DNA from 2 places in the Nocardioides sp. NPDC054178 genome. Region 2 is predicted to be linked to the other one. Evidence: riboswitches for the same ligand, from Rfam matches in the RefSeq annotation. Region 2 holds a riboswitch; the other holds the start of a gene.
What was found. A riboswitch is a leader RNA that binds a small molecule or an ion and turns the genes downstream of it on or off. The one in region 2 is predicted to bind glycine.

Region 1 (10,415 bases), on a different contig from region 2:
ACGTCGACGGAGATCATGACCGAGGGTTCAGAAGTCCGCGAGGAGGGCCGGAAGTCCTTCCGGTACGCCCCCAGCACCTCATCCAGCCGCGGGCTGTCCAGCACCGGACCGCCCAGGACCACCGGCAGCCCGAGCCGCGACGCGAGCGCGACCCCGCGCCCCGTCGCGAGCACGAACATCGGGATCTGCTGGGCGGCCGCCGGCCGCGCCGTCACCGCCGCGGTGCGGTCGAGGTAGCCGCGGAGCTCCTCGATGTCCTCGGCGAACGTGTCCGGGTCGTCGAGATCCTGCCGCAGCGCGCGGCGTACGGGCGCGGTGAAGCCGAGCGTGCGCCCCAGCCCCAGGTCGAGACGGCCCGGGTAGAGCGCGTCGAGCATGAGGAACTGCTCGGCGACGACCAGCGGTTGATGGTGCGGCAGCATCACCCCGCCCGACCCGAGCCTGATCGTGGACGTGTGCACGCCGAGCGCACCGAGCAGGACCGGCGGCGACCCCGACGCGATCCCGGCCACGGCATGGTGCTCGGCGACCCAGAACCGGTGGTAGCCGAGCCGCTCGGCGGCCACCGCCCGCTCGATCGTGTGGGTCAGCGCAGCGCCCTCGGCGTACCCCGCCCGGGTCCGGGACCGATCCAGCATGGAGAGCTTCACCCTCATCACAACGACGCGAGGGCCTCGCGCCTTCCCGACGGGAAGGTGTGGCGAAGAACGCACTCGACAGGCGTGCGATGCGGGACACACATCCGCTGTCGGAGCCGCCGGTCTCGGTACGCTGATGGCTTCGGCCACATGACGACAGGAGCGGCTGGGTAATGGATCAGGACGTGCTTCGGCACGCACCGCTTTTCAGCGAGCTGGACGACGAGTCGATGACGGCGCTGCTCGCGATGATGGGCCAGACACGCCTCAGGCGCGGCGAGGTGCTGTTCCACGAGGGAGATGCCGCCGACCGGCTCTACGCCGTCGTGGCGGGCAAGGTGAAGCTGAGCCGGGCCGCGGCCAACGGACAGGACAGCCTGCTGGCGATCCTCGGGCCTGGCCAGGTGTTCGGCGAGCTGTCGCTCTTCGACCCCGGCCGGCGCTCCTCGACGGTCACGGCCGTCACCGACGACGTCGAGCTGGCCTCGCTGTCGCACGACGACCTGCTGGGCCTGCTCGACGGTCGCCCGAGCGTGACGCGCGGGCTGCTCGCCCTGCTGTCGGGTCGTCTGCGCCGGGCCAACGACGTGATCGGCGACCTGGTCTTCGCGGACGCGCCCCGCCGGGTGGCGAAGGCCCTGCTCGACCTCGCCGAGCGGTTCGGTCAGGAGACCGAGGACGGCCTCCACGTACGCCACGACCTGACCCAGGAGGAGCTCGCGCAGCTCGTCGGCGCGGCTCGGGAGACGGTCAACAAGGCGCTGGCCGACTTCGCCGCCAAGGGCTGGGTCAAGCTGGAGTCACGCGGAGTGATCATCACCGACATGGAACGGATCGTGCGCCGCGCCGGCTGAGGCGCGGGCCGCGGTCAGCTCGTGACGGCGCCGACCGCGGCCGACTGCACGGTGCGGCGGTACTTGCCGAGCACACCGCGACGGTACTTCGGAGGCAGCGGCTCCCAGCCGACCTTGCGACGCTCCAGCTCCTCGGGGTCCACGTGGACCTCGAGGGTGCGGTTGAGGACGTCGAGGACGATGGTGTCGCCGTCGCGGACGAAGGCGATCGGCCCGGCGTCGACGGCCTCCGGGGCGATGTGGCCGACGCACAGGCCCGTGGTGCCCCCGGAGAACCGGCCGTCGGTGACGAGCAGGACGTCCTTCCCGAGACCGGCACCCTTGATGGCACCGGTGATGGCGAGCATCTCCCGCATGCCGGGTCCACCCTTGGGGCCCTCGTTGCGGATGACCACGACATCGCCGGCGACGATGCGACCCTCCTCGAGGGCGTCCATCGCCGCCCGCTCCCCGTCGAAGACCCGGGCGGTGCCGCGGAAGACCGTCTCGTCGAAGCCGGCCGTCTTGACGACGGCACCGTCCGGCGCGAGCGAGCCCTTCAGGATGGTGAGGCCACCGGTGCGGTGGATCGGCCGCTCGAAGGTGTGGATCACGTCGTCGTCGAGCGCGGGCGGGCTCAGCTCCGCGAGGTTCTGCGCCATGGTCTTCCCGGTCACGGTGAGGCAGTCGCCGTGGAGCAGCCCCGCGTCCAGGAGCGCCTTCATCACGACCGGGATCCCGCCGATCTTGTCGACGTCGTTCATGACGTACTTGCCGTACGGCTTGAGGTCGGCGAGGTGGGGCACCTTCTCGCCGATCCGGGTGAAGTCGTCGAGGGCCAGGTCGACCTCGGCCTCGTTGGCGATCGCCAACAGGTGGAGGACGGCGTTCGTGGAGCCGCCGAGAGCCATGACGACGGCGATGGCGTTCTCGAAGGCCTCCTTGGTCATGATCTGACGCGCGGTGATGCCCTTGCGCAGCAGCCCGACGACCGCCTCGCCGGAGCGGTGGGCGAAGCCGTCGCGACGTCGGTCCACCGCGGGCGGAGCCGCCGAACCGGGCAACGACATGCCGAGCGCCTCGGCGACAGCGGCCATCGTGTTGGCGGTGTACATCCCCCCGCAGGCGCCCTCGCCCGGACAGATCGCCTTCTCGATGCGGGTGACCTCGTCGCGGCTCATCTTGCCCGCGAGACAGGCCCCGACCGCTTCGAAGGCGTCGATGATCGTGACGTCGCGGCCGTCGAGCTGCCCGGGCATGATCGAGCCGGCGTAGAGGAAGACCGAGGCGAGATCGAGCCGGGCGGCCGCCATCAGCATGCCGGGCAGCGACTTGTCACAGCCCGCGAGCAGCACGGAGCCGTCGAGCCGCTCGGCGTTCATCACGGTCTCGACCGAGTCGGCGATGATCTCGCGCGAGACCAGCGAGAAGTGCATGCCCTCGTGGCCCATCGAGATTCCGTCGGAGACGGAGATGGTGCCGAACTCCAGCGGATAGCCGCCGGCCGCGTGAACGCCGTTCTTCACCGCCTTCGCGAGCCGGTCCAGGGACAGGTTGCAGGGCGTGATCTCGTTCCACGACGAGGCGACGCCGATCTGCGGCTTGGCGAAGTCGTCGTCTCCGAGGCCGACCGCGCGCAACATCCCTCGCGCAGCGGTGGCTTCCAGGCCGTCGGTGACGGCGCGCGACCTGGGCTTGATGTCAGGCGTGTCGGTGCTGGGCTGGTTCACATCTACGAGGCTAGCTGCTCAGCACGCCGGGACGGCGCGACTGTCGTCGATGTCCTCACACTTCGCCGTACGTCGCGGGCCGAGGCCGCTGGTCAGAGGCTGACCCGGACCAGCTGGCGCAGCCGGCGAAGACCCTCGGTGCTCGGCCGTTCGGCCGGGGCCAGGGCGTCGGCGAGGCGCTGCCGCACCGCGTCGGTCTCGAGCTCCAGTCCGATGGCCACGAGCTCGCTCGCCGGGCCGGGCGTCCGCGCCGCCGCGACATGGGCGCTGCGGCCGACCAGGTTCACCTGGTAGCTGCGCGGGCCCTGGCCGGTCGCGACGGCGACGGTCCCCTTGACCCGGTACGCCGTCGCCGGCGGCTCCTCGAGCAGGTCGACCAGCCGCGCCGGCTCGATGGTGCCCGGGGTCGTCACGGTGACGGCCCGGGCATGCTGATGGGCCTCGTGCGAGGCGGCCGCCTCGCGCAGCAGCGCCGCGATCGGCAGCTCGTCGGGCGGGTCCTCGGGCACCGCGGCGTCGTAGACGAGCCGCGGGTCGATGCGGCCGCCCACGGCGTACGCGATGTGGACCTCGGGGTTGTGCTCCCGCACGCGCCGCTCGATCCGGGCCAGGACCTCGTCCCGCTCAGGAGCCGGCACCAGGTCGGTCTTGTTGACGACGACCAGGGACGCGGCCGCGAACCTGACCGGCGCCGGGCCCCGGCCGTCGTCGAGGGTGTCGAAGTAGGCCGAGGCGTCGACGACCTCGATGAGCCCACCGCGGCGTACGCGCTCGACGCCGCTGAACCGGACCAGCCGGGCCAGGGTGCCGGGCTCGGCGAGCCCGCTGGCCTCGACGATGACGACGTCGAGCGCGAGCCGCGGGTGGGTCAGCTTCTCCAGCGCGTCGTCGAGACCGCCGGCGTCGGGCAGGCAGCACAGGCAGCCGCCGGCGATCGAGGCCGGCTCGTCGATCTGGCCGGTGACGAGGCCGGCGTCGACGTTGATGTCGCCGAAGTCGTTGACGACCACGCCCACCCGGGCACCGGGCTGGCGCAGCAGATGGTTGAGCAGGGTGGTCTTCCCGGACCCGAGATGGCCGGTGAGGATGACCACGGGGACCCGGGTGCTGGCGTTGGTCGGTGGCACCGCGCCATCGTAGAGCGGGTGAGAACAGTTCCCGTTAGTGGGTGTCGAGGTGCCCGGATCTTGACGGCCGAGGTGGCCAGACCTAGGTTTGCCGCACAACTTCACATCCGCCACTTGAACCGCAGCGGGAGAGTCCTTGCCCATCCCGGGTGAGGCGCCGAAGGAGCAAACCTCCCCAGAATCTCTCAGGCCCACTGACCGCTGTGGTGAGGCGACCTCTGGAAAGTCAGGATCCGACGGTCCTGCACCCACGGTGCAAACCGCCCCGACGTGGCGGTGAAGCTCTCAGGTAGCGATGACAGAGCGGGGAGGTCACCCGTCCACGGGTGCCGCTGTCGGCACCCACCAACAGGGAGCCTCCCGCACACATGACCTCACCCGTCGCTACCCCTCTGCATGAGATCCACCAGGCGCTCGGCGCCTCGTTCACCGACTTCGCCGGCTGGAGCATGCCGGTCCGCTACGGCTCGGAGACCGCCGAGCACCACGCGGTACGCACCACCGCGGGCCTCTTCGACCTCTCCCACATGGGCGAGATCGAGGTGACCGGCCCCGAGGCGGGACGCGCCCTCGACCACGCCCTGGTCGGCCGGCCCTCGGCGATCGGCATCGGCCGCGCCCGCTACTCGATGCTCTGCGCCGAGGACGGCGGCATCATCGACGACCTCGTCGTCTACCGGCTCGAGCAGGAGCGCTACCTGGTCGTCGCCAACGCGAGCAACGTCCACGTGGTCGCTCCGGCGCTGGCCTCGCGGGCCGAGGGGTACGACGCCGCGGTCCGCGACGCCTCCGCCGAGTGGGCGCTGATCGCGGTCCAGGGACCCGCCTCGGCTGAGATCGTCGCGGCCCTGACCGACCTCGACGTGCCCGCCCTGCGCTACTACGCCATCGACGCCGGCACGGTCGCCGGGGTCGACGTCCTGCTCGCCCGCACCGGCTACACCGGGGAGGACGGCTTCGAGATCTACTGCGCTCCCGCGGTGGCCGTCGCTGTCTGGGAGGCGCTCACCGAGGCCGGTACGCCGCACGGGCTCCTCCCCGCCGGGCTCGCCTGCCGCGACACCCTCCGGCTCGAGGCGGGCATGCCGCTCTACGGCCACGAGCTGACCCGCGACACGACGCCCTTCGAGGCCGGCCTCGGCCGGGTCGTCTCCTTCGACAAGCCCGACGGTTTCGTGGGGGAGGCCGCCCTGGCCGTACGCCGGGACGTTGGCCCGCGCAGCGTGCTCGTCGGCCTGGTGGCCGCCGGGCGCCGGTCCCCGCGGGCCGGCTACGCCGTGGTCGACCCGGCCACCGGCGACGAGGTCGGCACCGTCACCAGCGGCTCCCCGTCGCCGACCCTCGGCCACCCGATCGCGATGGCGTACGTCCGGCCCGATCTCGCGGTCGCAGGCACCAAGGTCCAGGTCGACGTGCGCGGCAGCCGCGAGGACGCCGAGATCGTCGACCTTCCCTTCTACTCCAAGAAATGAGCCGAGAGATGAGCGCAGCCATGACCAACCCGACCCACCTGTCCTACACCGCCGAGCACGAGTGGCTCGAGACCCGCGGCGACCTCGCCCGCGTCGGCGTCACCGCCTTCGCCACCGAGGCGCTGGGCGACATCGTCTTCGTCGAGCTGCCCGAGGTGGGCACCAAGATCACCGGGGGAGAGAGCTGCGGTGAGCTGGAGTCGACGAAGTCGGTCAGCGACCTGTTCGCGCCCGCCGACGGCGAGGTGCTCGAGGTCAACGCCGCCGTGGTCGAGGACCCCGCGCTGATCAACAGCGACCCGTTCGGTGCCGGCTGGCTCTTCGAGATGCGCATCTCGAGCACTGCCGACCTGCTCGACGCCGCGGCCTACGACGCGTTGATCGAGGAGTGACGTGACCGCCGAGGTCGCCGGCTCCACGGCCGTCGCGACCGCGTTGAGCGCCTTCGACCTCTACTCGATCGGGATCGGGCCGTCGTCCTCGCACACCGTCGGGCCGATGCGGGCCGCGAAGATCTTCGTCGACGGCCTCGTCGCGGACGGTCTCCTGGATGCGGTGAGGCGGGTGAAGGCCGAGCTGTACGGCTCTCTCGGAGCGACCGGCCACGGCCACGGCTCCGAGGGTGCGGTGCTGCTCGGCCTCGAGGGGGAGGAGCCGGCGACCGTCGACACCCGAGCCTCGTCCGCGCGGGTGGCGGCCATCCGCGAGGCCGGCGAGCTAGCGCTCGGCGGCCACCGATCGATCGGCTTCGACAACGCCACCGACCTGGTCATGCATCGGCGCAAGAGCCTGCCGGGCCACCCCAACGGCATGGTGTTCACGGCGTACGCCGCCTCGGGTGAGGTGCTGCGCGAGCGCACCTACTACTCCGTCGGCGGCGGCTTCGTGGTCGACGAGCACGCGGTGGGCGCCGCGCGGGTGGTCCCCGACCGCTCGCCCGTACGCTTCCCGTTCGCCACCGGTGCCGAGCTGCTCGACACCTGCGAGCGGGAGGGGTTCCGGGTCTCCGACCTCATGCTGGCGAACGAGCTCACCTGGCGTACGCACGCCGAGATCCGCGCCGGTCTCCTCGAGATCTGGCACGTGATGGCGGCCTGCGTGCAGGCCGGCTGCGACCGTGATCCGGTCACCGACGGCGTACTTCCCGGTGGTCTGCGGGTCCCGCGCCGGGCGCCGCTGCTCCACCGCGACCTGGCCTCCGGCGCCGGTGCCCAGGATCCCTTCCGGGTCATGGACTGGGTCAACCTGTTCGCCCTGGCGGTCAACGAGGAGAACGCCTCGGGCGGTCGGGTCGTCACCGCGCCCACCAACGGCGCGGCCGGCATCGTGCCCGCCGTCCTGCACTACTGGGTACGTTTCGTGGCGCCGCCGGCCGGCCTGGACGAGGCCGCGATCGAGGACGGCATCGTCCGGTTCCTGCTCACCGCGGCCGCGATCGGCATCCTGTGCAAGACGAACGCCTCCATCTCCGGCGCCGAGGTCGGCTGCCAGGGCGAGGTCGGCTCGGCCTGCGCGATGGCCGCCGGCGCCCTGTGTGAAGTCCTCGGCGGCACACCCGAGCAGGTCGAGAACGCCGCCGAGGTCGGCATCGAGCACAACCTCGGCCTCACCTGCGACCCCGTCGGCGGCCTGGTGCAGATCCCCTGCATCGAGCGCAACGCCATCGCCAGCGTGAAGGCCATCAACGCCGCCCGCCTCGCCCTCAACGGCGACGGCTCCCACAAGGTCAGCCTCGACAAGGCCCTGAAGACCATGCGCGAGACCGGCGCCGACATGAAGGTCAAGTACAAGGAGACCTCCCGCGGCGGCCTCGCGGTCAACGTCATCGAGTGCTGAGCCGTGACGGCATGACCTACGAGGTCAGCTCGGTCCGGGTCAGTCCTCGGCCGTGAGGATCTCCAGGGCTGTCGCGGCGTCGATCCGGTCCCGGCCGGTCAGTGCGGTCCAGGAGATGTCGTCCGGGGTGAGCCGGGTGCGCAGTGTCTGGAGCCGGGATCGGTCGGAGCCGGTGAAGCCCTCGCGCTCGGCGAACGGGTCCTCGATGCAGGCAAGGAGGGCCACGGCGTCGCGCAGGTGCCGGTCACGCTCGCGGGAGTCGGTCTTGTAGGCGGCGGCCTTCAAGATGAGTGCGCCGAACGCGCTGGGCACCGAGACTGTGGTGACGGTGCCGGGCTCGATCTCCACACGTGCGTTGATAGTGCGCCGCAGTGCTTGCGTGCCACCCTCGATGCGGACCATGTCACGTCCCGCGAGCCGCTCGGTGACCTTCGGAGCGTGGTGGTCGGAGACCAGGACGTCGACTAGGTCCTCCGGTTCCTGATCGTGACGGCTGGCGACCAGATCGATCTTGCTGGTACCGCGGTAGAAGCGGTGTGCGGTGTTGTCACGCGGATCGACGGCCGAACGCAGGTCGTAGCCGAGGGAACGCAGTGCGGTCGCGGTCTCGGAGGCGACGCCGCGGGAGGTCTCGATGTGCAGCACGATGTCGACATCGTTGGTCGGGCGTACGATGCCCAGGCCGTGGTGGATTGAGTGCAACTGGGTCATCAGGCCGCCGACCAGGGTCCACTTGTCGGTCGGCAGCACCGTGGCGATCTCGGCGACGTTCGGCCACGGGTCGGTCCATCCACCGACGGCGGTGGCGATATCGACGGTTGGGCGCTCGATGCCCGGGTGCTTACTGTCCGACATTCTCGCGGAACAACTCCAACCGGCGGATCAGAACTTGCTCTCCCACGCCCCGCTCGCGCGGGTCGAGGGAGGTGGCGGCGTCGACGGCGGCGAGCGTTCTGTTGAGGCGTGCCAGGTAGGTGATGAAGTCGATGTCCATCGTGGTGTAGCGCAGGGTGATGGACCCGGTGGTGTCCTCGCTCAGCCGATGGCGGCTCACGAGGTCGGAGAGCCGGTCTGCATGGATGTAGCCGTCGACGACGGTGTCGTCCTCGACGAGCCCCAGCCGCTGGCGGCCGGGGATGACGAGCTCCTCGCGGACGCGCCCGATGACGGAGCGGTGGCCGGACCACGTGGTGACCGTCGCGCGGTCGCGCAACCGGATCGCCAGTTCGGTCGGGTCGGTGATCTCCCGCAGGGTGGCGCGGAGCCGGTACTTCTGAACATCCCCGAGGTCCCTCGGCGCCGCGCCGGAGAGCATTGCGATCGCTCCCCAGGCAGTGCGCTCGGCCCAGGTCCGTGTCCGGCCCGAGCCGCGCTCGGCGCGATAGCGCTCTACCGATGTGCGGTCGAAGATGCCGCGGGCGACGCGGGTGATGGACCCCGTTTCGGCGAGGACGCGGACCTGGCGCGCTTCGACGCCCAAGAGGTTGGATACCTCTTGGGTCGTCAGGATGTCACCCCTGAGTGCCATAACAGAATACTGCCTCTTCCGGTTGTTATCTGTAAACCGGGAGCGTGGTCGGGATCTCAGGCGGGCCGGAGCACTCGCGCGACGAACGAGTCGAGGTTGCCGAGGAGCCGGTCGACCTTCTGCTCGACGCTGAGGGTCTCGTGGACGACGGGGGAATCGAGCTTGCGCTTGTTGCGCGCCTTGAGGGAGCAGTCGAGGTCGGCGCAGATGTAGGTGCCGACCGAGTTGCCGTCCTGCCCGGAGCGCCCGGCACGCGAGGCGACCAGCAGCGCGACGTCACCGACCGACGTACACAGCGCACACATCGTCTTCCGCGGCCCTCGCGTCTCGCGTGAGGCCCGCAGGGCGACCCCGCAGAGCCTGCGGTCGTGCTCGGTGACGAGGTAGTGGTTCTGCGGCGCCTTGGGGTCCTGCCAGCCGAGGTAGTCGAGGTCGTCCCACGGCCGTTCGGCCAGGTCAGCGGGCATGTTGAGGCGCTTGGTCGCACCCTTGGTGAGGTTGACGAAGCTGGAGCGTACGTCGGTCTCGGTCAGCGGCTTCATGCCAATCATGCTAGGTTTCCTACAACTATTAGGCAATTCGTTATTCGAGGAGAGTGCAGATGGGTCGTCCCGGGCTGAACCGGACCGCCGTGATCGCGGCCGCCGCCGACCTCGCCGATGAGCTCGGCTTCGACGCCGTCACGATCTCGGTCCTCGCCCGCCACCTCGGCATCAGGTCGCCGACCCTCTACTCCCACATCACCGGAGCCACCGACCTCCGCACCGCCGTCACCGCGTACGTCCTCGACGAGCTCGCCGACGCCACGAGCGCCGCCCTGTCCGCAGGCGAGGGCCGCGACCTCCTCGTCGCCTACGCGAACACCATCCGCGACTTCGCCCGCCGCTCACCCGGCCGCTACGACGCCACCACCCGCCAGCGCATCCCACCCGCCCCGGATGCGGATCCGGCCTCGCCCTCCCTGGAAGCCGCGATCGCCGCCGGCCGCCGCAACGCCGGCCTCGCCCTCACCGTTGTCCGCGGCTACGACATCCCCGAGACCGAAGAGACGTACGCCGTCCGCCTGATGTCCAGCCTCATCCACGGTTACATCACCCTCGAGCTAGCCGGCAGCTTCGCCCACAGCGAGCCTCCGAGCGAGACCACCTGGCCCGAACTCCTCGCCGAGCTGGATGGCACCCTCGGACGGATGGCGCTCGGTCGGCCCCACTGATCAGCCTGATCAGTCGGCGAGCCGGAAGGTCGTCCGGT
Region 2 (10,415 bases):
TGTGCCGCAGGCACGGCCCGGGTGAGGGGCCGTGCCACACCCACCCCTGGTGACACCCCGGCATCGCGCGGTCTGCCGCCGAGCGCGAGGCGAGGCAAGACTCCTCGGCACAGCGATCCGGAGGAGGAGCACCATGACTGCAGTTGCCCACGAGGTGTCGAGCGGAGGCCCGGCGACCGCGCCGGCGGGAAGCGTTCGAGCGCTGCTCGCCGCGCTCCTGGGCTTCACCGTGATCACGGTGGACGTGTCCGCGGTGAACATCGCGCTGCCCTATCTGCACCGGGATCTGGGTGGAGGGATGGCCGGGCTGCAGTGGGTCGTCGACGCGTACACGTTGATGTTCGCGGCCCTGATGCTCTCGGCCGGCGCGGTGACCGACCGGGTCGGCCCGGTGCGGGCCTACGCCCTGGGTGTCGTGCTGTTCACCCTCGCCTCCGTGGCCTGCGCCGCCGCTCCGGCGATGCCGGCGCTCATCGCGGCGCGGGTGCTCCAAGGCGCTGCCGCGGCGCTGGTCATGCCGGCGTCGCTGGCGCTGGTGCGGGTGGCGTACGACGCCGCGCGGGCCCGGGCACAGGCCATCGCCGTATGGACGATCGGGGGATCGGCGGCGATGGCGCTGGGTCCGGTGGCCGGCGGCCTGCTGAGCGAGTACGCCGGGTGGCGCTGGGTGTTCCTGGTCAACGTGCCGGTCGGAGTCCTCGTCGTGACCCTGCTGGCCGGCCTGCGGATCCGGCCGGTGCGGCGCCGGGCACCGCTCGACCTGCCGGGCCAGGCGCTCGCGGTGGTCGCGCTGTCCGCCCTGACGTACGCCGTCATCGAGGCCGGCCACAGCGGCTGGCGCCCGGGCGCCGTGCTCGCGGCGGTGGTCGCGTTCTCGGCGGTCGTCGCCTTCGTCGTGGTGGAGCGCCGCTCCGCGGCGCCGGTGCTGCCTCTCGCCCTGGTGGCTCGGGGCCGGGTGGCGGTCGCGCTGGTCTCCGGGTTCGGCATCAACTTCGGGTTCTACGGCGGGATCTTCCTGCTCGGGCTCTACTACCAGCAGGTGCGGGGCTGGAGCGGTGCCGCGGCGGGGCTGATGTTCGTCATCCCGGCGGCCTTGACCACCTGCGCCAACGTGCTCGCCCCACGCCTGGCGTACGTCATCGGCCGGCGCCCACTCATCGTCGGCGGCCAGCTGATTCTGGCCGTGGGGATGCTCGCCCTGCTCCCGCTCACGACGACCACGCCCGTCTGGGCGGTCCTCGTCCTGCTGGTCCCGCTCGCCACCGGCGGCGCGCTGGCGATCACCCTTGTCACCGCGGACCTGATCGACGCCGTCGAGCCCGCCCGGGTCGGTGTCGCCACCGGCGCGCTGAGCACGTTCCGGCAGACGGGCGGCGCGATCGCGGTCGCCGTCTTCGGGGGCCTGGGGGCCGGTGCGACCGGGATCCTCACCCTCTCCGGGATGCGGGCCTGCCTCCTCGTGGGAGCTGTCGTCCTGGTGCTGACCGCACTGGTCGCGACCGCCAGGCGTCGAAGGTCTCAGGCTATACTTGAGGGTTAGCCCCAACGACACGCCGGAGGGGTTCTTTGACCAGGGCCCTTGCGACGCTTACCTTGTAGTTGTCTCTGTTGTAACTCCAACGATGTGGTCCCCCCGCCGCAGCCGTTCATTCCCCGAGTGGAGTTACGCACAACGGAGTAGACGATGGAGGACATCGTGTTCGACCACGAGCAGAAGCCCGGCCACGGCGCCGACGACGCGCAACGCGCGGCGGAGCAGGCTGACGAGCAGGGCCTTCTCTTCACCGACGATGTCTCGCCCCTGCCGAGCGACACCGGCTACCGCGGCCCGACGGCCTGCAACGCTGCTGGGATCAGCTACCGCCAGCTCGACTACTGGGCCCGCACCGGTCTGGTCGAGCCGAGCGTGCGCGGCGCCACCGGTTCCGGCACGCAGCGGCTCTACTCCTTCCGCGACATCCTGATCCTCAAGGTCATCAAGCGTCTCCTCGACGCCGGCATCTCGCTGCAGCAGATCCGCGCTGCCGTGCAGCACCTGCGTGAGCGGGGCACCGACGACCTGACCCGCGTCACCCTGATGAGCGACGGCGCCTCGGTCTACGAGTGCACCAGCAACGACGAGGTCATCGACCTGCTCCAGGGCGGGCAGGGCGTCTTCGGCATCGCCATCGGCGGCGTCTGGCGCGAGATCGAGGGCACGCTCTCCGAGCTCCCCAGCGAGCGTACGACCGAGGACGGCGAGCAGGTCGCCTCGATGTCCGACGAGCTCTCCGCTCGCCGCGCCGCGCGCAACGCCGGGTGATCAGGACTCAGTCGACACCGGACCCCGAGGCCCCGCAGACGCGGGACCTCGGGGTCCGGTCGTTTATGCTGGTGGTGCTGACCATCCCGCACGGGAGAGCTCCTCTTCGAAGGGGCGCCGAAGGGGCAATTCCTCCCCGGAAACTCTCAGGCACCCACGACTGTGCGGACCAGGCAACTCTGAAGCGGCGCCGATGCTGTGACAGAGGGGGAGGGCGTACGAGTTGTCTTAGATGCCCTCAGGAGCCACTGTGTCCGACACACCCACTCTGTCCGAGCTCGACGCCGCCTCGCCGTTCGTGGAGCGCCATGTCGGGCTCTCGGCAGCCGACGAGGCGACCATGCTCTCGCGGCTCGGGTACGACTCGGTAGCAGCGATGATGGACGCCGCCGTCCCGGCCGGGATCCGCTCGGTCGAGTCGCTGGACCTGCCGGCCGCGCTGAGCGAGGCGCAGGTCGCCTCGCTCGCCCGGGAGATCGCTGCCTCCAACAAGCCCGGCGAGGCGATGATCGGGCTCGGCTACCACGCCACCGTGACGCCGCCGGTGATCCGTCGCAACGTGCTCGAGGACCCGAGCTGGTACACCGCCTACACGCCCTACCAGCCCGAGATCTCCCAGGGCCGCCTCGAGGCGCTCATCAACTTCCAGACCATGGTCGGCGACCTGACCGGTCTGCCCGTGGCCAACTCCTCGCTCCTGGACGAGGGCACCGCGGCCGCTGAGGCGCTGGCCCTGGTGCACCGCGCCAACCGCAAGGGATCCGGCCCGTTCGTCATCGACGCCGACGCGCTCCCGCAGTCGATCGAGGTCGTCAAGGTGCGCGCCGAGGCGATGGGCCTCGAGGTCGTCGTGGCCGACCTCTCGCAGGGCCTGCCCGAGGGTGACGCGATCGGCGTGCTGGTGCAGTACCCCGGCGCCTCCGGCCGGGTGCCCGACTTCAAGCCGGTCATCGACGCCGCCCACGAGCGCGGCGCCCTCGCCGTCGTGGCCGCCGACCTGCTCGCCCTCACCGTCCTGGAGGCGCCCGGCACCCTCGGCGCCGACGTCGTCGTCGGTTCGAGCCAGCGCTTCGGCATCCCGCTCTTCTACGGCGGCCCGCACGCCGGCTACATGGCCGTCCACGCGGGGATCGAGCGGCACCTGCCCGGTCGTCTCGTCGGCGTCTCCGTCGATGCCGAGGGCCGACCTGCGTACCGACTCGCGCTCCAGACCCGTGAGCAGCACATCCGCCGCGAGAAGGCGACCTCCAACATCTGCACCGCCCAGGTGCTGCTGGCCGTCGGCGCTTCGATGTACGCCGTCTACCAAGGCCCCGACGGGCTGAAGACGATCGCGACCCGCACTCACCGCTACGCCGCCGTGCTGGCCGCCGCGCTCCGGTCGGCCGGCCTTCCCCTGGTCTCGGAGACCTTCTTCGACACGCTCGGTGTCACCGTGCCCGGCCGGGCGGCCGATGTCGTCGCCGCGGCGCGCCGGTTCGGCGTACATCTGCGTCACGTGGACGCCGACACCGTCGGCATCTCCACCTCGGAGGCGACCACCCGCTCGACGCTGTCGGCCGTGCTCAACGCCTTCGGCGTCTCGGGGGTGGACCTCGATGAGATCGACCGCACCACGGCCAGCGCGCTGCCCGACGGTCTCATCCGCACCACCGACTACCTCACCCACGAGGTCTTCAACGCGCACCACAGCGAGACCCAGATGCTGCGCTACCTGCACAAGCTGGCGGGGCGCGACTACGCGCTCGACAAGGGCATGATCCCGCTCGGCTCGTGCACCATGAAGCTCAACGCAACCACCGAGATGGAGCCGATCTCGCTGCCCGGCTTCGCCGACCTTCACCCGTTCGTGCCCGTCGAGGACGCCGCCGGCTACGCGCGTCTCGTCGGGGAGCTGGAGGGGTGGCTGGCCGAGGTCACCGGCTACGACGAGGTCTCCATCCAGCCGAACGCCGGCTCGCAGGGTGAGTTCGCCGGCCTGATGGCGATCCGTGGCTACCTGGACGCGCAGGGCCAGGGGCACCGCAACATCTGCCTGATGCCGTCCTCCGCGCACGGCACCAACGCCGCCTCGGCCGTGATGGCCGGGATGAAGGTCGAGGTCGTGAAGTCGTCCGAGGACGGCACCGTCGACCTCGACGACCTGCGGGCGAAGCTCGACGCCCACGGCGAGAACGTCGCCGCGATCATGGTGACCTACCCCTCGACCCACGGGGTCTACGAGGAGGGCATCACCGAGGTCTGCTCGCTGGTGCACGAGGCCGGCGGCCAGGTCTACATCGACGGCGCCAACTTCAACGCCCTCCTGGGCTACGCCAAGCCCGGCGAGTTCGGCGGCGACGTCTCCCACCTCAACCTGCACAAGACCTTCTGCATCCCGCACGGCGGTGGCGGTCCGGGCGTCGGTCCGGTCGCGGTCCGCTCCCACCTGGCGCCCTACCTGCCCTCGCACTCCCTGCACCCCGACGCCTCGAAGCGCTCGGGCATCGGTGCGATCTCGGCCGCTCCCTACGGCTCGGCGGGCATCCTGCCGATCTCGTGGGCCTACGTCCGGCTCATGGGCGCCGAGGGTCTGACCCGGGCGACCACGGCCGCGGTGCTCTCGGCCAACTACGTCGCGGCCCGCCTGAACGAGCACTTCCCGGTGCTCTACCGCGGCGAGACCGGGCTGGTCGCGCACGAGTGCATCCTCGACCTGCGGCCGATGACCAAGGAGACCGGTGTCACCGTCGACGACGTCGCCAAGCGGCTCATCGACTACGGCTTCCACGCGCCGACGATGTCCTTCCCGGTCGCCGGCACGCTCATGGTCGAGCCGACCGAGTCCGAGGACCTCGGCGAGCTGGACCGGTTCATCGACGCGATGATCGCGATCAAGCGCGAGATCGACCGGGTCGCCTCGGGGGAGTGGACCGCCGAGACCTCGGTCCTGCGCGGCGCCCCGCACACCTCCCGGGCCCTCGTCGGAGACTGGGACCGCGCCTACACCCGCGAGGAGGCCGTCTTCCCGCAGGGCATCGACCCCGACAAGTACTGGCCGCCGGTCGCCCGCATCGACAACACCTACGGCGACCGCAACCTGGTCTGCTCCTGCCCGCCGGTCGAGTCCTTCGCCGAGTAGGCGCCGAGGCGTCACGTACGTCGGCCGAGCCGTCATTCAGGTGACGGCTCGGCCGACCGGGCTGACGCCTCGGCAGGTCAGCTGAGGGTCATGGTGGGCTCGCCGCCGGCGTTGAGGCCGGTGCCGTGGGTGCAGGTGCCCGACCTCGGCGCGCCGGCGTTGTAGGCCTGGCGCAGGCAGTTGCGCAGGGCGAGCTGGCCCCAGTAGTTGGGGTGCAGGCTCTCCTGGATGTAGTAGTTGCCGCTCGCGGTGGAGACGGTGCGGATCTGGTTGACCCACTCGGTCCTGTCCACGGCGCCGGCGGCTCGCCAGCTCGAGAGCCCCTTCTCCTCGAGCAGGCCCACGGAGCTCTCGCACAGACGACGCCCGGCGAACGCGCCGGTGACGTCGAGCGTCTTGATGTTGGTCAGGCCGGAGTCGGCCGCCGCACCCGAGATCGCGTTGTTGATCGTCGGCAGGATCGTGTTGTACGCGTAGTCGGCGTCGGCGTTCCAGAAGCCGCAGCCGCCGGTGTTCTGACGGGTGTAGCCGGACTCGCTGTAGCGGTAGACCGACGAGGTCGCCAGCGGCGAGGGGACGTTCTGGACGATCAGGGTCCAGGCGGTGTCGGCGTAGCCCGCGTTGCGCATGGCGGTGCGTACGTTCCCGAAGGCGGTGGCGATCCGCGCGCGAACCGCGGCGACGTTGCCGGCCGCCATGGCGCTGGTGACGACCGAGTCGTCCTTGCAGTAGTCCTTGAGCCAGGAGGGCGAGGTCAGGAAGTCCTGGACGCACTGGGTGACGATGGCGGCGAAGTTGAAGTCGTTGCCGCCGATGCCGATCATCACCGCCTTGACGTTGTGGCTCGCCGCGAAGTTCTGCAGCATCAGAGCCTGGCCCTGGTTGGCGCCGCTGGAGTAGAAGTCGATGCCCGGCTTGAAGTAGCCCTCGCTGGTCGTGGTCGTGGCGACCTTCGCGCCCGAGCAGGCCAGGTTGAGGCTGCTCACGCCACCGCCGAGGTGTGCCTCGGCCGCCGTGCTGCGGTGGCACCGGTTGATCGTCTCGGCGGTGTGGGTGGCGTTGTCGAAGTACGCCGCGCTGCCGCCCGCGTCGATGAGCGACTCGCCGGAGTTGCTGTTGCCCGCCCAGCGGCCGGCTTCGCCCGAGACGTAGCTGTCGCCCACGGTGACCAGCCAGGGCGTGCCGCTGCCGGGGCCGTCGGCGTGCGCGGGTGAGGCCATCAACGTTGTCACCGACAGCAGGGACGCGGGGAGGAGAAGGGTTGCGGCGACCTTGGCGACGCGGGTGGTGAGACGGGGCACGGAAACCTCCGGTTGGTCTGGGACGGGCTTCCGCGGTGCGGAGCCGCCCCAGGCTAGTGACGTACGTCACTCCCGGGGAATGGCTGGAAAGTAATACCTGTCGAGGCGAAGGTTAATTCTTCGGCGAGGCCGGCGAACGACGCGAGGGCTTCCGGCCTCAGGTGCCGAGCACCTGAAGAGTCGAGCCTTCGCGTCCCTTGGCCACCGCCAGCTGGGTGGGGATGCGCTCGCGCATCTCGGTGACGTGGCTGACCACGCCGATGATGCGACCGCCCTCGCGCAGGGTGTCGAGGACGTCGAGCACATCGTCGAGGGTGTCGGCGTCCAGGGAACCGAAGCCCTCGTCGACGAAGAGGGTATCGAGCATCTGGCCGCCGGCCTCGTTCATGATCACGTCGGCCAGGCCCAACGCCAGTGCGAGGGAGACCACGAAGGTCTCCCCGCCCGACAGGGTCGCCGGGTCGCGCGACTCGCCGGACCAGTCGTCGCGGACCATCAGCGCCAGGCCGCCGCGGCGGTCGCCGGCACCCTTGGCCGCGGAGTGCTCCAGGGCGTAGCGCTGGTCGCTCATCTTCGCCAGCCGCTCGTTGGCGGCGGCGACGACCTGGGTGAGGCGGTAGGCCACGACGTAGGCGGACAGGCTCATCTGGAGCTGGTTGTCGCTGCTCTTCCCCTCGGCGAAGGAGGCGATCCGGGCGGCGATCTCGAGGTCGTCGCGCACCGGCGCCCAGGCCGAGAGCGCGGCGGTCAGGTCGCGTTGCAGGGAGTCGAGGCGGGCGGCTCGGTTGGCGGCGGTGTCGGCTGCCGAGCGAGCGGCATCGGCGGCGTCGGCGGCCTTGCGGTGGGCGGTGGAGAGCGCCGCCAGGTCCGGCTCGTCGGTGGCCAGGGTCTCGGCGGCGCCGGGGGAGTCGAGGGTCGCCCTTGCGGCCGCCAGGCTGTCGGCGTACGCCTTGATCTGGCTGTTCAGCGCGGCGACCTGCTCCGGCGGGAGCGCGGCGGCGAGGGCGCTCTCGGGGGTGTCGAAGCCGGCCCGGACCGCGGTGGCCGCGAGGGTGCGCTCGGCGCCCGCGAGCGCCTCGGCGGCCCGCTCGGCCGCCTCCAGACGTTCGAGGACGGTGGTCGCCGACCGGTGCTCACGGTCGAGGGTGGCGAGCAGGGCATCGAGATCCGGGTGGTCGCCACGGATGTCGCTCAGCTGCTCCTCGAGCCGCTCGCGCTCCTCGGTGAGGTGACGGAGCGTGGTCTCGAGCTCCGCCGCGCGCGTCTCCAGCTCGGCCCGGAGCGTGGCCGAGCGGGCCCGGGTCTCCTCGGCGGCGGTGAGCTCGGCGCGCAGGCCGGGCTCGCGCGCGGCGACGCGCTCCAGACCCGCCAGGCGCTCGGCCAGCGACGCGGCGGGCTCGTCGGTCTCCCCGACGGTCTCCTGGGCGAGTTGGAGGCGGGTGGTGAGGTCGCGCACGTGCTGGTCGCGGGCGTGCTCCTCGGCGCTGGCGTTGTCGTAGGCCGCCTGGGCGGCCTTCTCAGCCGCGGCGTCGGGAGCCCCCTCGGCGGGAGAGGCCTTGTGCGGGTGCTCGTGGGACCCGCACACCGGGCAGTCCGCGCCGACCGCGAGCGCACCGGCGAGCTCGGCGGCGATGCCGTCCAGCCGGGCCTGGCGTACGTCGAGATAGCGGGTGCGCGCCTCCATGGCGGCCGTCCTGGCCGACTCGTGCCGGACGCGGGCATCGACGAGCTCCCGGGTCAGCCGGTCGACCTCGGTGACGGCGGCGACCTGGGCGCGCAGCACCGGGATCGCGGCAGCGGCCTCGGTGGCGGCGGCCAGATCCGCGGTGAGTGCCTCGGCCCGCTGCGGCAGCTCCTCGGCGAGCCGGGCCTGCTCTCGGGTCTGGGTGAGGATCCTGTCGCGCTGCGTGCCGGTCGCCGCCAGCTCGCGGGTGACCTCGCTCAGACGGCGCTGGACCGGCACCAGGGCGCGGGCCTGGGCGAGGCGGGCCGAGATCCGGTCCACGGCCGCCTTGGCATCGGGCAGGCTCAGGTCGCGCGGGGCGAGGGAGGTCGCCCTGGCGTGCTCACGCCTCGCCTGGTCGGTGAGCTCGCTGACCCCGGCCACGGCCTCGGCCCGCTGGGCAGCCTCGACGCGGCGTACGCGCTCCTCCTGCTCCTCGGCCGCGGCGACGAGACGGCTCTCGGCCGCAGCGGCCGCCCGCAGGCCGCGCTGCTTCTCGGCCATCGCGCGAGCGGCGTCGAGGGCGGCAAGGGTCTCCGACTCCGCGGCGAGGGCCTCCATCGCGGCGCCGGAGGTGACGGCCTGCGACTCGGTGGCCTCCTCGGCCAGGGTGCGCGCCCAGGTGGCGATCGCGCCGTCGCCGGCGGGGAGGCCGAGGTCGTGGACGTCCCAGTCGTCGGGGAGCGTGACGGCCGCGGTCTCGCTGATCCGGCTGACCACCTCGGCGACGCCGGCGTTGAGCTCCTCGGAGCGTCGCCGCAGCTCGACGCGGCGCTCGCGCAGCCAGCGCTCGACATCGGCGAACCGCTCGGTGCGGAAGAGCCGCTCGAGCAGCCGCTTGCGCTCCTCGGCGCTGGAGCGGAGGAACGCCTGGAAGCGGCCCTGGGGGAGCATCGCGACCTGCACGAACTGGGTGAGGGTCATCCCGAGGAGGTCCGAGACCAGGTGACCGGCCTCGTCGAGGCGAGTGGTGAGGGTGCGCCACTCCTCGCCGACCTGTTCCATGAGCACGACGGAGGCCTGCTGGGTCGTGGTGCCGGCGCCACGCCGCTTGGGCCGCTCCCACGACGGGGAGCGGGTGATCCGGAAGCGCCGCTGGGCGAGCGTCGCCTCCAGGACGACCCGCGTCGCGACCTCGGCCGGGGCCCGGTCGCTGCGCAGCCGCTTCGCAACCGAGCGGTCACCGGGGACATCGCCGTAGAGCGCGAAGCAGACCGCGTCCAGGACGCTCGTCTTCCCTGCTCCGGTGGCACCGGAGAGCAGGAAGAGACCCGCCTCGGAGAGCTGGTCGAAGTCGACGCTCACCGTGCCCGTGAACGGGCCGAACGCGGCGATCTCCAGGTGGTGCAGGCGCATCAGAAGAGCACCTCGAGCCACTCCTCTTCCTCGGCCTCGCCGGAGCGCGAGTCGAGCGAGTCGACCTCGGGATCCTCGCAGCAGGCGTCCACGGCGCTCTGCAGCAGCGCCAGCTCGGCCTTGGCCGCAGGCTCGCCGCGGAGCTCGCTCACGAACTCGGTGACCAGGTCGATGTCGCGCCGCGGCCGGGACGGGTCGGGCTGCGACAGGGCACCCAGGACCGGCGCGGTCGACTCGAAGCCGAGCACGAGGGTGTGCGGGAAGCGTCGCCGCAGCCGCTCCATGGCCTGGGCCGGACGGATCCGGTCGGTCAGGGTGACCTGCAGCCACGACTGCTCGTGGACCTCGTGGCGCGGGTCGCTCAGGAGCTCCTCGAGGGTGCCTCGCAGCCGGGCCAGCTGCCGCGGGACCGGGGCCTCCACGAACTCGCTGGCGACGAGACCGGACTCGTCGAGATCGATGAGCCAGGACCCCTTGAGATGGTTGGCCTCGGAGAAGGAGTAGGCCAGCGGCGAGCCGCTGTAGCGCACCGTCTCGGTGATCGTGTGGCGCCCGTGGAGATGGCCGAGGGCTGCGTAGGAGATGTCCTCGAAGAGGCTGGCAGGCACCATC

Region 1: linked by a shared signal. The riboswitch ahead of gcvT (glycine cleavage system aminomethyltransferase GcvT) and the one ahead of gcvP (aminomethyl-transferring glycine dehydrogenase) in region 2 are both predicted to bind glycine.

Annotation. Positions count from the first base shown of each region.
Region 1 is NZ_JBVJKY010000010.1:106,333-116,747, forward strand. Features, by position in the region: gene ACZ6WN_RS27870 (LLM class flavin-dependent oxidoreductase) at 1-656, opposite strand, end outside; gene ACZ6WN_RS27875 (Crp/Fnr family transcriptional regulator) at 812-1,492, shown strand; gene ilvD (dihydroxy-acid dehydratase) at 1,507-3,201, opposite strand; gene ACZ6WN_RS27885 (CobW family GTP-binding protein) at 3,294-4,328, opposite strand; glycine riboswitch at 4,444-4,539, shown strand; glycine riboswitch at 4,541-4,640, shown strand; gene gcvT (glycine cleavage system aminomethyltransferase GcvT) at 4,697-5,800, shown strand; gene gcvH (glycine cleavage system protein GcvH) at 5,821-6,192, shown strand; gene ACZ6WN_RS27900 (L-serine ammonia-lyase) at 6,194-7,636, shown strand; gene ACZ6WN_RS27905 (hypothetical protein) at 7,676-8,491, opposite strand; gene ACZ6WN_RS27910 (hypothetical protein) at 8,478-9,164, opposite strand; gene ACZ6WN_RS27915 (FBP domain-containing protein) at 9,221-9,706, opposite strand; gene ACZ6WN_RS27920 (TetR-like C-terminal domain-containing protein) at 9,766-10,377, shown strand; gene ACZ6WN_RS27925 (GlxA family transcriptional regulator) at 10,387-10,415, opposite strand, start outside.
Region 2 is NZ_JBVJKY010000003.1:622,443-632,857, reverse strand. Features, by position in the region: gene ACZ6WN_RS15660 (MFS transporter) at 134-1,540, shown strand; gene ACZ6WN_RS15655 (MerR family transcriptional regulator) at 1,685-2,302, shown strand; glycine riboswitch at 2,384-2,475, shown strand; gene gcvP (aminomethyl-transferring glycine dehydrogenase) at 2,535-5,423, shown strand; gene ACZ6WN_RS15645 (SGNH/GDSL hydrolase family protein) at 5,501-6,724, opposite strand; gene ACZ6WN_RS15640 (AAA family ATPase) at 6,882-9,803, opposite strand; gene ACZ6WN_RS15635 (exonuclease SbcCD subunit D) at 9,803-10,415, opposite strand, start outside.